One region of the Brevibacillus brevis NBRC 100599 genome, then DNA from elsewhere that is predicted to be linked to it. Evidence: riboswitches for the same ligand, from Rfam matches in the RefSeq annotation. Region 1 holds a riboswitch; each other region holds the start of a gene.
The links. Region 1 has a riboswitch for cobalamin ahead of nrdI (class Ib ribonucleoside-diphosphate reductase assembly flavoprotein NrdI). Riboswitches for the same ligand answer to the same signal wherever they lie in the genome.

Region 1 (4,221 bases):
CGCGTTCACTAAACAGCGCAGCTAATGCACTCTTCTACAGTCAAATGCTTCGTCCGCGTATAGTAGAGCGACTTCAGACCTTTTTTCGCTGCGTAAATGTAATAGCGAGCCAGTTCTCTGGTTGAAATGTTGCTGTTCACGTGCAGCACAGTCGAAATTCCTTGGTCGATGTGCTCTTGAATTTCGGCAATCAGATCAATCACTTTGAATTGATCGATTACATACGCCGATTTGTAGTAAAAATAGTTTTCCTGCGACAAGTACGGCATCGGGTAATACGTCGTAGAGTTGGCATACGTTCTCGTTTCGATATGCTCAACAATTGGCATCACGCTAGAAGTCGCATTCTGAATGTAGGAAATGCTCTGTGTCGGTGCAATCGCCAAACGGTACGCATGATAAACGCCATGCTTTTGCACCTTTTGCTGTAGCTCCGCCCAATCTGCTGGCGTCGGAATGTGCATTCCTTCAAAGAGAAGCTTTGCTTTTTCCGTCCGCGGGCTGTAATCGTTCGTCACGTACTTGTTAAAATAAGTGCCTTTTGCATATTCCGATTGTTCAAAGCCCAAGAAGGTCATGCCTGTTTCCCTTGCAATTTCCATACTTTTTTCCAAGGAGTAGAAGTTCATCATCATGAAGAACGTACGGGCGAAATCTTTCGCTTCTTCACTTTCATAAGCGATTCTGTTCTTTGCCAGATATCCGTTCAGATTCATCGCACCGAGACCTACAGAGTGCAGCTCACGATTTGCCTTTTGAACGCCTGGAGCGTTTTCTACACGCGTCATGTCACTCACGGCTGTAATGGCTTCGATTCCTTCGTGGACAGATTCGCGGATCATTTTGCGTTCCATCACATTGACAATATTGAGCGATGCCAGATTGCAGCTAATATCGCGACGGATGATATCCATCTCGCCGTAATTGGTAATCGTCGAAGTCTCCTGTAGCTGGAAGATTTCCGTGCACAGGTTTGACATTTTTACCGAACCGAGATCTTTCAGAGCATGGTTGTTGTTCGCATTCGTTTTGTTCATGATGTACGGATAGCCCGATTCCATTTGGATCATCGCGATTTTGGTCAACATCTCGCGTGCGCTCATCACGGTCTTTTTCTTGATGCGATCGTTAGCCAAGAGCTCCTCGTACATCTCATCGAGGTCCATATCATCCAGATGCACACCGTATTCTTTGTACACGGAGTACGGAGCAAACACAGTCAATGGCTTGTTTTCCTCAGCCAGCTTGTAGAACACGTTTGGTACGATCAGGCCGATGGACAACGTTTTGATGCGGGCTTTTTCATCCGCATTGATCTTTTTGCAATCGAGAAACTCGTTGATATCCCAGCCGAAGATGTTGTAGTACGCTGCACCTGAGCCTTTTCGTTGCCCCATTTGATCCGCGTAGGAAAACGCATCTTCCAACAGCTTGAGAACCGGCATGACACCTTTTGCCGCGCCCTCGACGCCTTTAATCGGCTCTCCTCGTCCGCGAAGCTTGGACAGGTTCACGGCTACACCGCCGCCAATTTTGGATAGCTGCATACAAGTTCCCAAAATAAAGTTGATGGAATTCAGTGAATCATCCATTTCGAGCAAGAAGCAGGAAACCATTTCTCCCCGGCGGCTTTTGCCTGCGTTCAGGAAGGTTGGTGTCGCTGGTTGCAAGCGTTGGTCCATCATGGAGACCGTTAAACGCTTGGCGAGATCAAAGTCACCTTGTCCAAGTGACAGTGCCACAACGGCCACTCTGTCTGGATACTGCTCCAAGTACATCGATTTATCGTTCGTTTTCAAAGCGTAATCTTTATAAAATTTGGAGATAGCCATATACGAAGCAAATTGAAAATCGGCGTCATAGGCCAAACGGAAAACTTCATCGACCTGCTCAACTGTGTATGTTTCATAGACGTTTTCATAGAAGTCATTCTCGATCAAATAGTCCATGCGTTCTTTGACACTGCCAAAAGTCATCGTGTTGGACTGCACTTCTTCCATGAAGACCGCAACCGCTTCCCGATCCTTTTCCAGTTGATAAAATCCGTCGTTGCCACGCTGCATCAGTTCGTTGTTCAATTCAATATGCCGCAATTGCTGCCACCCCACTCGTAAATTGTTCCACGTCACGGCCGGTACCGGACAATTCGAATTTAGAAATCACCGGAACGCCATATTGGCTCGCGATCGTATCTGCACTTTTGGCAAAGCTGGTTCCCCAGTTGCGGTTGCCGCTGGCAGATACCCCGCGCAGATGGACATGATTTCGCTTCAGGAACGTCGCCACCTTCTCCGGCACTTGTCCGAATCCCGTCGTGTATGTGATCAAAATGAATGGCTCGTCCAGCACCATATCTTGATCAATTTCCACATGTGGCAGATTAATTTTGTTGACGAATCGTCGGACGTTTCCTGTTTTTGAATCATAAGCGATTAGCATGTCCCTCATCCTATCCTTGCTATTTTTACTCTGTATGTATGTTATTTAGCCAAAGTAAAAGCGCATCCGACGTTTACATGCCGAATGCGCGTGATGACTTCCATCTAGCAATTCGCCAATGCGAATTGAGCGCTCGAACACTTCCCTATCTCCCGTAGGGTAAACAGTGCAAGCGGTTAGGCAGGTCTCCTGGCTTTTGGATCATCGCTCCATTTTCACCTTCCCGATCCTCATGATCAGTGGCCTTCTTTCGCAAATGGAACTCTCTCATTACAGTGGCGGGACCGCGTCGGATTCTCACCGACTTCCCTATTAAGTCTACCAAATCTGGCTGGTAAACACCTTACCGCATCAATATGTAGTTGGTAAAACTTACTTTACCTCAATATATCGTAGGAGTCAAGCTCAGTATGGGCTCTTTTCGAAAACTAACTATTCTCCTTTTTCGGCTATTGCCAATCTCTGGTTCTCGTTCATATAATAGATTTTGTGCGTGTTGGTTAGCCTTGGAGAGATTGGAGAGTCGCCCTCATGAAAAGCACCGACTATCAACCTGTCGTCATACCTCGTTCATACCGTAGAATCATGACTTATCAAGAGCGTGACTATCACATTTTCGTAAGTATACCTGCATCCCCCTCCGGAATCAGGCTTTCCCGTCATATATTTGCTAGATGGCAACTCTGTTTTTGCCACTATGACCGAAGCGATACGGATACAATCACGTGGCCCTGAACGAACTGGCGTGTATCCTGCTATCGTCGTCGGGATAGGCTATCCAACAGACGATCCATACCATCCTGCCCGTTTCTATGATTACACGTATGAGGTTCCCGCCTCAGAGCTTCCTGGCAGCCCAAAAGGAGCCGAGTGGCCACAGATGGGGGGAGCCGAGCAGTTCCTAACCTTTTTAGAGGAGGAGCTCAAGCCTAGCATCGAAAACGACTTCCCCATCGATCGGACCCAGCAAGCGATTTTGGGACATTCGCTAGGCGGCTTATTTGTCTTGCATGTGCTACTATCGAGACCACACGCGTTCCAGCGGTATATTGCCGGTAGTCCCTCTATCCACTGGAATGAGAGCGTGCTGCTTGCAAAGGAAAGTCAATTGCCGAGCCTGCTGACAGATGACCTCGACGTCCATGCGCTTCTCACGATCGGCGAGTTGGAAAACGATGGGCGATTCTTGGTCAAAGAAAAATCGCTGGCGATGATCGAACGATTGTCCTCAAGGACTCAGATTCGCCACGAAAAAAACTGCCCGCTACTAACAACGGGCAGTTTTTGTTTTTCATGATTCGCTTACTGTAGAGATAACACTTTGGTGATTTGGGGCAGCTCTTCGATGGCAGATACAATCGTTGGTGTAATCTCTTCATCAGTCACAGAGATAAGCAGGGCATTCTTCCCTTTTTGCTCGCGGGATACATTCAACTTGGAAACATTGATTTGATACTCGGCCAGTTTTCGTGAGACATCATAAATCACGCCTGGATAATCGATATGGCGAACCAACAATCCGTGGGCCCCTGGAGGTATGCGACACGCGCAGTAATTGATTTCACTGATGTACACTTCTCTCCAATCTTGCGCAAAGGTGTACTTGTTCGCTCCTACACGCAAAATCGCCAAATGATTCGCATATTCGCCAGAGCTGTGTTGGACAGGAATCTTTGTCCCGAGTCCTTCCACTAGCAATGTTGCGATTTCCTCTTTATTTTCATGAGCAAGAATACTTAATTGTGCACCCGCTAACTCTGGCTCGAGTCTTCGAATCAGTTC
Region 2 (4,221 bases), 800 kb from region 1:
GTCGAGACGACCAGAACCACCAGCTTCGTTCGATCTACATGGACGCCGAGATGCGCAGCCTGCCGCTCGCCTAACGCAAATAGGTTCAAGGAACGCGCATAGCTTACCAGCACCATTCCGCCTATGACCAAGTACGGAATCAAGACATACGTAAAGGCCCAGCCCCGAAATGACAGGCTGCCCATCAGCCAGAACACGATCTCATTCACCGTCTGATCCGATAGCGACACCATAAAGGAAACGAGTGAGCCGAGAAAAGCCTGCACCACAACACCAGACAAAATCAGGGTCTCCGTTTGCAGCTTTCCTTGGGTGTTCGCGAGTCCGAGTACGATCCATAAACTGAGCAGTCCTGTAAGAAAAGCGACAACAGGCGTGCTCCATGCACCCAAAAAGCTGATTTGCAAGCCAAACAGGATCAAAAAGGCTGCTCCGACAGCAGAACCAGATGCCACGCCCATCGTAAACGGATCTGCGAGCGGATTGCGCAAAACTCCCTGAAAGCCCGCTCCCGCAAGAGATAAGCAGGCGCCAATCAAAACAGCCAATACAACGCGTGGAAAACGAACCTTCATGACAATTTGCTCAGATGACTCCGGCCACGCTACGGTGATCCACTCAGACAAGCCCGAGATTTGGTGGAGCAGGATGAGCCATACTTGCGAAATGGGAAGGTGTGCCGCCCCCATCGAGATACTGATGATTATTGAAGCCAGAAGGACGAGACAGCTGGCTCCTCCCCATATGAACAATCGTTTCTTCATTTTATTTCACCAAGTCAGGGTAAATCGCCTTCGCTACTTCAATCAAGCCTTGTGTAATACGCGGACCAGGACGGGACAAAATATTTTGGTCCATGCCAAAGATTTGTTTTTCACGAATCGCCTTCATTTTATCCCAGCCATTACGCTTGGCGATCATATCCTCCAGCTTGACGCCAGTCTTTTCATCGGTAATTCCGCTCGCATACAAAATGACGTCTGGATCGTTTTGCAAAATCTTTTCTTCACTGATCGGATTCCAGCCCTGTGTGTCAGAGGCAATATTTGTCGCTCCAGCCAGTGTGATGAGTTCATCCATGAATTCACCTTTTCCGACTGTCCAGCCTGGGGAAAACTCAAGGTATACCTTTTTCTTCTCTTCTGGTTTTACATTTTTCACTGCTTCTTGAACGTACGCGATATCCTTCTTCATTTGCGCGACAACTTTTTCGGCTTGTTCTTGTTTGTTAGTGATAACTCCCATCACCAACACATTGTTTAGGATGTCATCCATCTTTGTCGGATGGGTAATGTAGACGGGCATCCCGAGAGATTTGAGCTTGTCAGCCACTGGCTTCTCCATCGAAATCCCACCGACGACCATATCTGGCGTTTGAGCGAGAATCGCTTCTTCATTCGGTTTGACGACGCCGCCAATTTTCGGTTTTGTCTTCGCCGCTTCTGGATAATCATCGTAGTCTGAGACAGCTACGATCCGATTTTCCAAGCCTAATGCGAACAAAATCTCTGTCTCGGCAGGTGATGTGGAGACGATTCGCTCAGGAGCTTTTGCAAAGGTTACTTCTTTTCCTGTCGCATCCTTGACTGTCAACGGATACGTAGTTTGTTTTGCAGGCTGCTCGGCTGTATTCTCTTGCGGTGCTGTCTGCGGTGCACTGGTTTGTCCACCAGGTGCTTGCTGGCTGTTATCGTTACCCGCACAACCTGCGAGGCTCGCCGCAACTAGTAGTGGGATCATGAATCGCAATGAACGTTTCATATGTAGAACTTCCTTTCTGCGTGTCTGATTGACTGTACCTTCCAATAAAAAAAGCGACCCTTGCTTCCATTCGGAAATCAAAGGGTCGGCACCTCAGGGCAAACAGACAGGATGGTCTGCTTCCTGAAATAGGCCGATCCTTTCCGCGAAGGCAACAGGCACAAAAACAAACAGGCAGGTCTCCTGGCTTACGGCTGAGGAACGAGCCGATTTACAGTGGCGGGACCGCGTCGGATTTTCACCGACTTCCCTTTTCACCCGATCTTTTTGAGAAAAGACGAGGCACCTATTTGCTGTTACGTTTGAAATTGTCACAGTCCATGACTCATCCTACATCATAGCATTCCTTGGATGAAAAAAGAATGACAAACACGTAAGCCAATACTTTCTTGCCTGCTAAAAATGAAAACACCTGAACAAAAGGTTCAGGCAAATGGAATGCTTTTGGCAAAGCTTTTAACCACGTTTGTGCAAATAATCCAGAATGCCCATGGCGCACACCTGTAAATCGAGCTTGAGTACTCCGAAAACTTCGTGGTCATCATTGATGCCTTGTGACTGTAGATGCTCCGAGACTCGTTCCAATAACTTACGAGACAGATCAGCATATGTTTGTCCAACAGCAAGTGTTGATTCTCCTTCCGCCACAAACACAGGGAGCCACTCACGTATTTGGCGGTACACATCGTCTACCTGTTCAGACATCCCAAAATGACCAAAGTAAATGCGATTCAGCTTGCGCGCTTCAAATCGACGTAGAGACGCTAACATGGCATCCGGGTCAAACTGATTCGGAGAAGTAGATGGCAGTACGAGGTGTATACCATCCTTTTTAAGCTGCGGATAAAGTACACCTGCCGTATCACCTGTGAACATGCCACGGCTAACGGGATCGTAGATGCTGAAGTGATGATTGGCATGCCCTGGCGAATCCAGAAACTCCAACACGCAATTCGCTCCGATCTTTAGTGTATCCCCGTCTCCACGAATCAAAATCCGCTCTTCGGGAACAGCCTCAATCGGATCAAACAATCGATCAAAATCATCATGATACACCGCTCTCGCCCCTGCGATCAGTCGGCTTGGATTAACGAGGTGACGTGCACCCTTTGGATGGACGACGATCTTTGCGTTTGGGCAATCCTTTAGAAAAAGTCCCACTCCTCCCGCATGATCCAAATGAATGTGCGTCACGATGATGTATTTTACTTGCTCCGGGGTAAAACCGAGCTTGGCGAGGCCGGTCTTGATGTATGGGACGGAGGGGCTTGGCCCTGTTTCAACCAAAGTCAGTTCTTCTTCAGCGATGACATAAGTCCCCGTGCGTTCCGCCCAGCCCATATCGAAACCGTCTATTAGATGGATGCGCTCCCCTAAGTAAATTGGCTGTGATGATTGCATGTAAATGCTCCTCCTTTTCAAAGGTCATTTTGTTGCGAGAATATTTACACTTTATCACCTATTTAGCACGCACTGGGAAAAACAACACAAATTCTTCATATTTTCATCGTATTATGAGGGTAGCAAAAACAATTTCATTACCTGGAGGGGTGCGAAATGGGTCAGCTTTTTTCTGAGTTACGACCTGAGCATGAGAAGTTTATCAAGAAGCAACGAATGTTCTTTGTTGCCTCTGCTCCTATGGATACAGATGGTCATGTGAATCTTTCACCGAAAGGGTACGATTCCTTTCGCATCATATCGCCTACCGAGGTGGCCTATTTAGACCTGACCGGAAGCGGAAACGAAACCAGTGCACATCTACAGGAAAATGGCCGGATTACTCTCATGTTTTGTGCATTTGAAGGCCCTCCTCTCATCATGCGCTTATTCGGCAAAGGAACGGTTATTCTCCCAGATTCGCCTCGGTGGGATGAGCTCGTAAAAGACTTCCCGCTTCTGCCCGGTGCTCGTCAAATCATTACCGTAAACGTACAGGAAGTAAAGACTTCTTGCGGCTGGGCTATCCCCTTCTATTCCTACTCAAAAGAACGGGACACCCTTCAGAAATGGACTTTGGCTAAAGACGAGCAGGAACTGCTTGCTTATCAAAAGGAAAACAACGTAGTAAGCATGGATGGCTTGCCAACACCACTGGGACAAAAGCTTTTTCCCGCAGTAGGTGGGGATAACGAAGCGTAAAACGCAAAGAAGCTGCCTTGCTCGCAGCTTCTTTGTTTGAAAACTCTTTACTTGCTGGTATAAATGACCACTGCATCGCGGAGAAACTCGGCTACACCTGGCTGTTCCTTGTCATAGTAAGCAGTAAAGCGCGGGTCATCGACGTACATCTGGGCAACACCTGCGTGCGCTTCTTTGCTGTAGCTGTCCCAGTAAAAACTGAGCCATTGACGGTGAAGATCTGCTGCTTTTTGCGCCAATTCATGAGCAGGATCACCTGTCGAAAAAGCCTGCGCCAATGTATCGTGCAGGTCTGCGTTCAATTTCTCCAGCGCGGCA
Region 3 (4,221 bases), 1.2 Mb from region 1:
GAAGGGAATGGAGATACCGTCCTTCTGTCTTTTCTTATTTATCCTTCTTCCATGAAGGTGCGGCACAACTGATTGAGTGCAGGGGCGGCTTTCGTGATGACTTGATGCTTTACGTTAGGGATTATCTCAAGTCTTGCTTTTGGCAATTTCAGTGTCAGCATTTGCGCATAATGATGCATACGTTTATCTTGTCCGCCATAGGCAAGTAAAATCGGAAGCTGGATGTTGCCCAGGCGCTCTGTACATTGATAGCGGTGTCCGGCAGTATAAAGGTATTTTAAGCTGGTGGGATCTGTTTTGGAGGCGTGCGCCGTCCATTTTTCCCGCATTTCTGGGCTATTGACATGTGAGGAGGCAATGGAACGGGCAAGAAGAGGGACTCCGTGAAGCATCGACAACGCTCGGGCCATCCAAAATCGTCCATGCAAATATAGGTCATTCACTTCGGAAAAACCGCTCACGAGTATACCGCCTCGCGCATGATCAGGATAACGAAGGCAATATTCTAGGGCGATAGAAGCACCTTGGGAGTACCCCAAAATAAAGGGACGCTCAATGCCGAGAGACGGGATCAGCTTATGGAGTCGTTCTGCCAATTCCCTAATAGAATAGGGCTTCTCCATGGGCGAACTGTCACCATGTCCGGGCAAATCAGGGACAATGAGCTGATAAGTATCTGCGAGTGTTTGCTGATAAACAAAATTGATAGAGCCGATGCATGGCGCATGGATACACAATAACGGCTGGCCTTTCCCCGATATGTGAAAAGCAAACTGCTTGCCATCCTGATGGACGAGTATTTGTTCCATTTTTGTTTTCACCCCACCTTTAGGTTGTCCGATCCGAAGTAGATTTTGCAATTGAACTCTTCTTTTTTTGATGGGGAAGTGGTATTCTCGCAATAGAATAATTGGTGAAAGCAGGGTGAAGAAGTTGTTTCAAGAGCGCATTTCGAAGCTCCACACGTTTTTGACAGAGCAAGAGCTGAACGCGGTGTTGATTACCTCTCCCAAGCACGTCTACTATTTGACCGGATTTTTTACTGACCCGCATGAACGTTTTATGGGTCTTGTTATTCCTGCTGAAGGAAAGCCTTCTTTAATTGTACCTGCTCTTGATCGTGAGGCGGCAGCAGAGGCTTCTTTCGTTCAAGATATCCATACACATACGGATATCCAAAACCCGTATGAAATCCTCAAGCAAGTGTTGCCAGCGAACTTGGCGAAGCTCGGCATTGAGAAAAGTCATATGACTGTCGAGCGCTATGAAGCACTTGGACAAGTTGTTCTGGCGTCGAGCTATGTGGACGTGGAAGAGCCACTGCGTGAAATGCGTTTGATCAAATCTGCGGACGAAGTGGATCGTCTGAAGCACGCTGTTCAGTTGGTCGAGGATTCCTTGCGGGAGACCCTGAAAAAAGTCAAAACAGGCATGACCGAGACAGAAATCGTAGCTGAGCTGGAATTCCAGATGAAGCGCTTGGGCGCAGAAGGTCCATCCTTTACGTCCATGGTATTGGCAGGGGAGAAGTCCGCTTTGCCACATGGGAAGCCAGGAACGCGCCAGGTGCAAGAAGGCGACTTGCTTTTGTTTGATATCGGGGTAGCTGCGAACGGATATGTATCCGATATTACTCGTACCTTTGCTGTAGGCAAGATCAGTGCCCAGCTACAAGAAATTTACGAGACAGTTTTGGCTGCCAACGAAGCGGCAATTGCTGAGATTCGTCCGGGTGTGACCTTTGCGCATTTGGATAAAACCGCTCGCGATGTTATCACCGCAAAAGGCTACGGAGAATACTTCATGCACCGCCTTGGGCATGGACTAGGGATGGATGTACATGAATATCCATCTGTTCACAGCCAGAACCAAGAAGTGCTTCGTCCAGGAATGGTCTTTACCATCGAGCCGGGCATCTATTTGCCAGGAGTAGGCGGCGTGCGAATTGAAGACGATGTATTGGTTACGGAAACAGGCGTTGAAATACTCACGCAGTTCCCGAAAAAACTAACTTCTATCAACCAATGAAGAAGTTGGAAAAATTGAATACGTATCGAATGGTGCTGGATGGCATATGCCGTCAGCTTAAAAGGGAAGTCCGGTGAGAAACCGGCGCGGTCCCGCCACTGTAACGAGGAGCGCCTAGCGAATAGCCACTGTTTTTTGCGAGACAAAAAATGGGAAGGTAGCTGGGTGTGTTGATCCGTAAGCCAGGAGACCTGCCATGCGATCATTTACAATCGACCCACGAGGATGGGGCAGATGTGGAAACAGTCTATGAAAGGGCGCCTTTGCGCCTGTTATGGCTATATCTACGTTTGTCATGCACCTCCCGATTGAAATGGGGGGTGCTTTTTTGGTGGGAACATTTGGTCTCATTTCATAATTTACATACAGAAAAGGGGATTACAGATGGTGAAGGCAAACAAAACAAAAACAGTGATGAAAGGACTAGGACTAGGCATCATGACGGGCGTCATGATTATGGTTTCGGCATGTGGCTCCACTACGACAACACAAGCTCCAGCCAAAACAGAACAAACGGCTGCTCCTGCAGCAGAGAGCAAGCCTGTAACATTAACCAATAATGGTATCGAAATGACCTATCCAAAAGCACCTGAGCGTGCCGTGACATTGAACCAACACGTAACCGAAATCATGCTGGCATTGGGCCTGGCTGATAAAATGGTCGGAACCGCTTACCTAGACGATAAAATCCTTCCAGAGTTAAAACTAGAATACGACAAGGTTCCGGTACTGTCTGACAAGTATCCTACGAAAGAAGTGCTGCTGGCAGCGAACCCAGACTTCGTGTACGCCGGATGGAAAAGCGGATTCGGCGAAAAGGGCGTAGGATCGATGCAGGATTTGGAAAAGGTCGGCATCAAATCGTACCTGCAAGAATCGTCTAGCAAGCCTGGTCCAACGATCGACGATGTGTTCGCGGATATTACGAACATCGGACGCATTTTCCGTGTGGAGGACAAAGCCAATGATTTGATCCATAAAATGAAGAGTGAAATGGATCAAACGATTAGCAAAATCGGCAAGGTGGACGAGCCACTTAAAGTGTTCGTGTACGACAACGGGGAAGATAAGCCATTCACAGCAGCCAACAATTACATGACGTCCTTAATCAAGACGGCTGGCGGCAAGAACATTTTTGATGACATTCAAAAGGGGTGGGCAGAGGTCAGTTGGGAACAAGTAGTGAGTCGCAATCCGGACGTGATTATTGTCGTAGACTACGGTGACAGAACTGTTGATCAAAAACGCAATTTCCTTTTGACCAAAAAAGAACTGGCAGATATTCCAGCGATTAAAAATCAACGACTGGTTGTATTGCCATTGTCTGCGGCTTCTGAAGGCGTTCGAGCACCGATTGCGCTGAAAATTTTGGCGGAAGGACTCTACCCGGATAAATTCAAATAGAGTACGCCCCTTTTAAGGGAGGGAATAGCACTGCAACAGATCAAGTTACCTTCTATCATCATTACTTTATTGGTTGGACTCTTCCTCTCGATTACGTTCGCAGTTACGCTGGGATCGGTGGAGATTAAACCGACTACGGTATGGAAAATCGCCTTATCAAAAATTCCGATGCTGACCCAATGGATTGAGGTGGACTGGTCCAAAGGGGAGCAAACAATTATTTGGGATATTCGCTTTCCGCGTGTACTCTTGGGGGCGATCGTCGGCGCAGGTCTGTCTGTCGTGGGAGTAGCGATCCAATCGTTGGTTCGCAACTCCCTGGCTGACCCGTATGTGTTAGGCGTATCTTCAGGTGCTTCCGTTGGAGCTACTTCGGTAATTATTTTCGGAGCATTCAGCATGTACGGGCAGTATGCGTTAACCTTTGGCGCTTTTACAGGCTCCCTCGTGTCCATCATTCTCATTTTTACACTATCCCGTATTGGAGGACAAAACTCGACGGTACGCCTGCTCATGGCTGGAATTGCGATATCTGCGATCTTGTCGGCCATTACCAGTCTGCTTGTGTTTTCAGCGCCGAATGAGCATGGAATTGGAACGGTTCTGTTTTGGTTAAGTGGCAGTCTGGCTGGCGGCAAATGGGAGTACCTGACGATTCCTACATTGATTGTCGTCATCTGTCTCATCGTCTTAATGGCCCAATACCGCTCGCTCAATGCGATGCTGATGGGCGAGGAGTCAGCGGGGACACTGGGGGTTAATACGGTACAATTCCGCAAGCTTCTCCTG

Region 2: it holds a riboswitch for cobalamin, as region 1 does, so the genes downstream of both, BBR47_RS19715 (ABC transporter substrate-binding protein) here and nrdI (class Ib ribonucleoside-diphosphate reductase assembly flavoprotein NrdI) in region 1, are expected to answer to the same signal.
Region 3: it holds a riboswitch for cobalamin, as region 1 does, so the genes downstream of both, BBR47_RS10360 (ABC transporter substrate-binding protein) here and nrdI (class Ib ribonucleoside-diphosphate reductase assembly flavoprotein NrdI) in region 1, are expected to answer to the same signal.

What each region holds. Positions count from the first base shown of each region.
Region 1 covers NC_012491.1:3,318,184-3,322,404, forward strand. Annotated here, with positions in the region: gene nrdE (class 1b ribonucleoside-diphosphate reductase subunit alpha) at 9-2,093, opposite strand; gene nrdI (class Ib ribonucleoside-diphosphate reductase assembly flavoprotein NrdI) at 2,080-2,439, opposite strand; cobalamin riboswitch at 2,601-2,800, opposite strand; gene BBR47_RS15840 (alpha/beta hydrolase) at 3,137-3,736, shown strand; gene BBR47_RS15845 (ACT domain-containing protein) at 3,742-4,221, opposite strand, start outside.
Region 2 covers NC_012491.1:4,115,130-4,119,350, forward strand. Annotated here, with positions in the region: gene BBR47_RS19710 (FecCD family ABC transporter permease) at 1-764, opposite strand, end outside; gene BBR47_RS19715 (ABC transporter substrate-binding protein) at 766-1,761, opposite strand; cobalamin riboswitch at 1,917-2,066, opposite strand; gene BBR47_RS19720 (MBL fold metallo-hydrolase) at 2,218-3,162, opposite strand; gene BBR47_RS19725 (pyridoxamine 5'-phosphate oxidase family protein) at 3,319-3,903, shown strand; gene BBR47_RS19730 (MerR family transcriptional regulator) at 3,951-4,221, opposite strand, start outside.
Region 3 covers NC_012491.1:2,098,358-2,102,578, forward strand. Annotated here, with positions in the region: gene BBR47_RS10350 (alpha/beta fold hydrolase) at 39-809, opposite strand; gene BBR47_RS10355 (M24 family metallopeptidase) at 934-2,028, shown strand; cobalamin riboswitch at 2,042-2,242, shown strand; gene BBR47_RS10360 (ABC transporter substrate-binding protein) at 2,413-3,432, shown strand; gene BBR47_RS10365 (FecCD family ABC transporter permease) at 3,502-4,221, shown strand, end outside.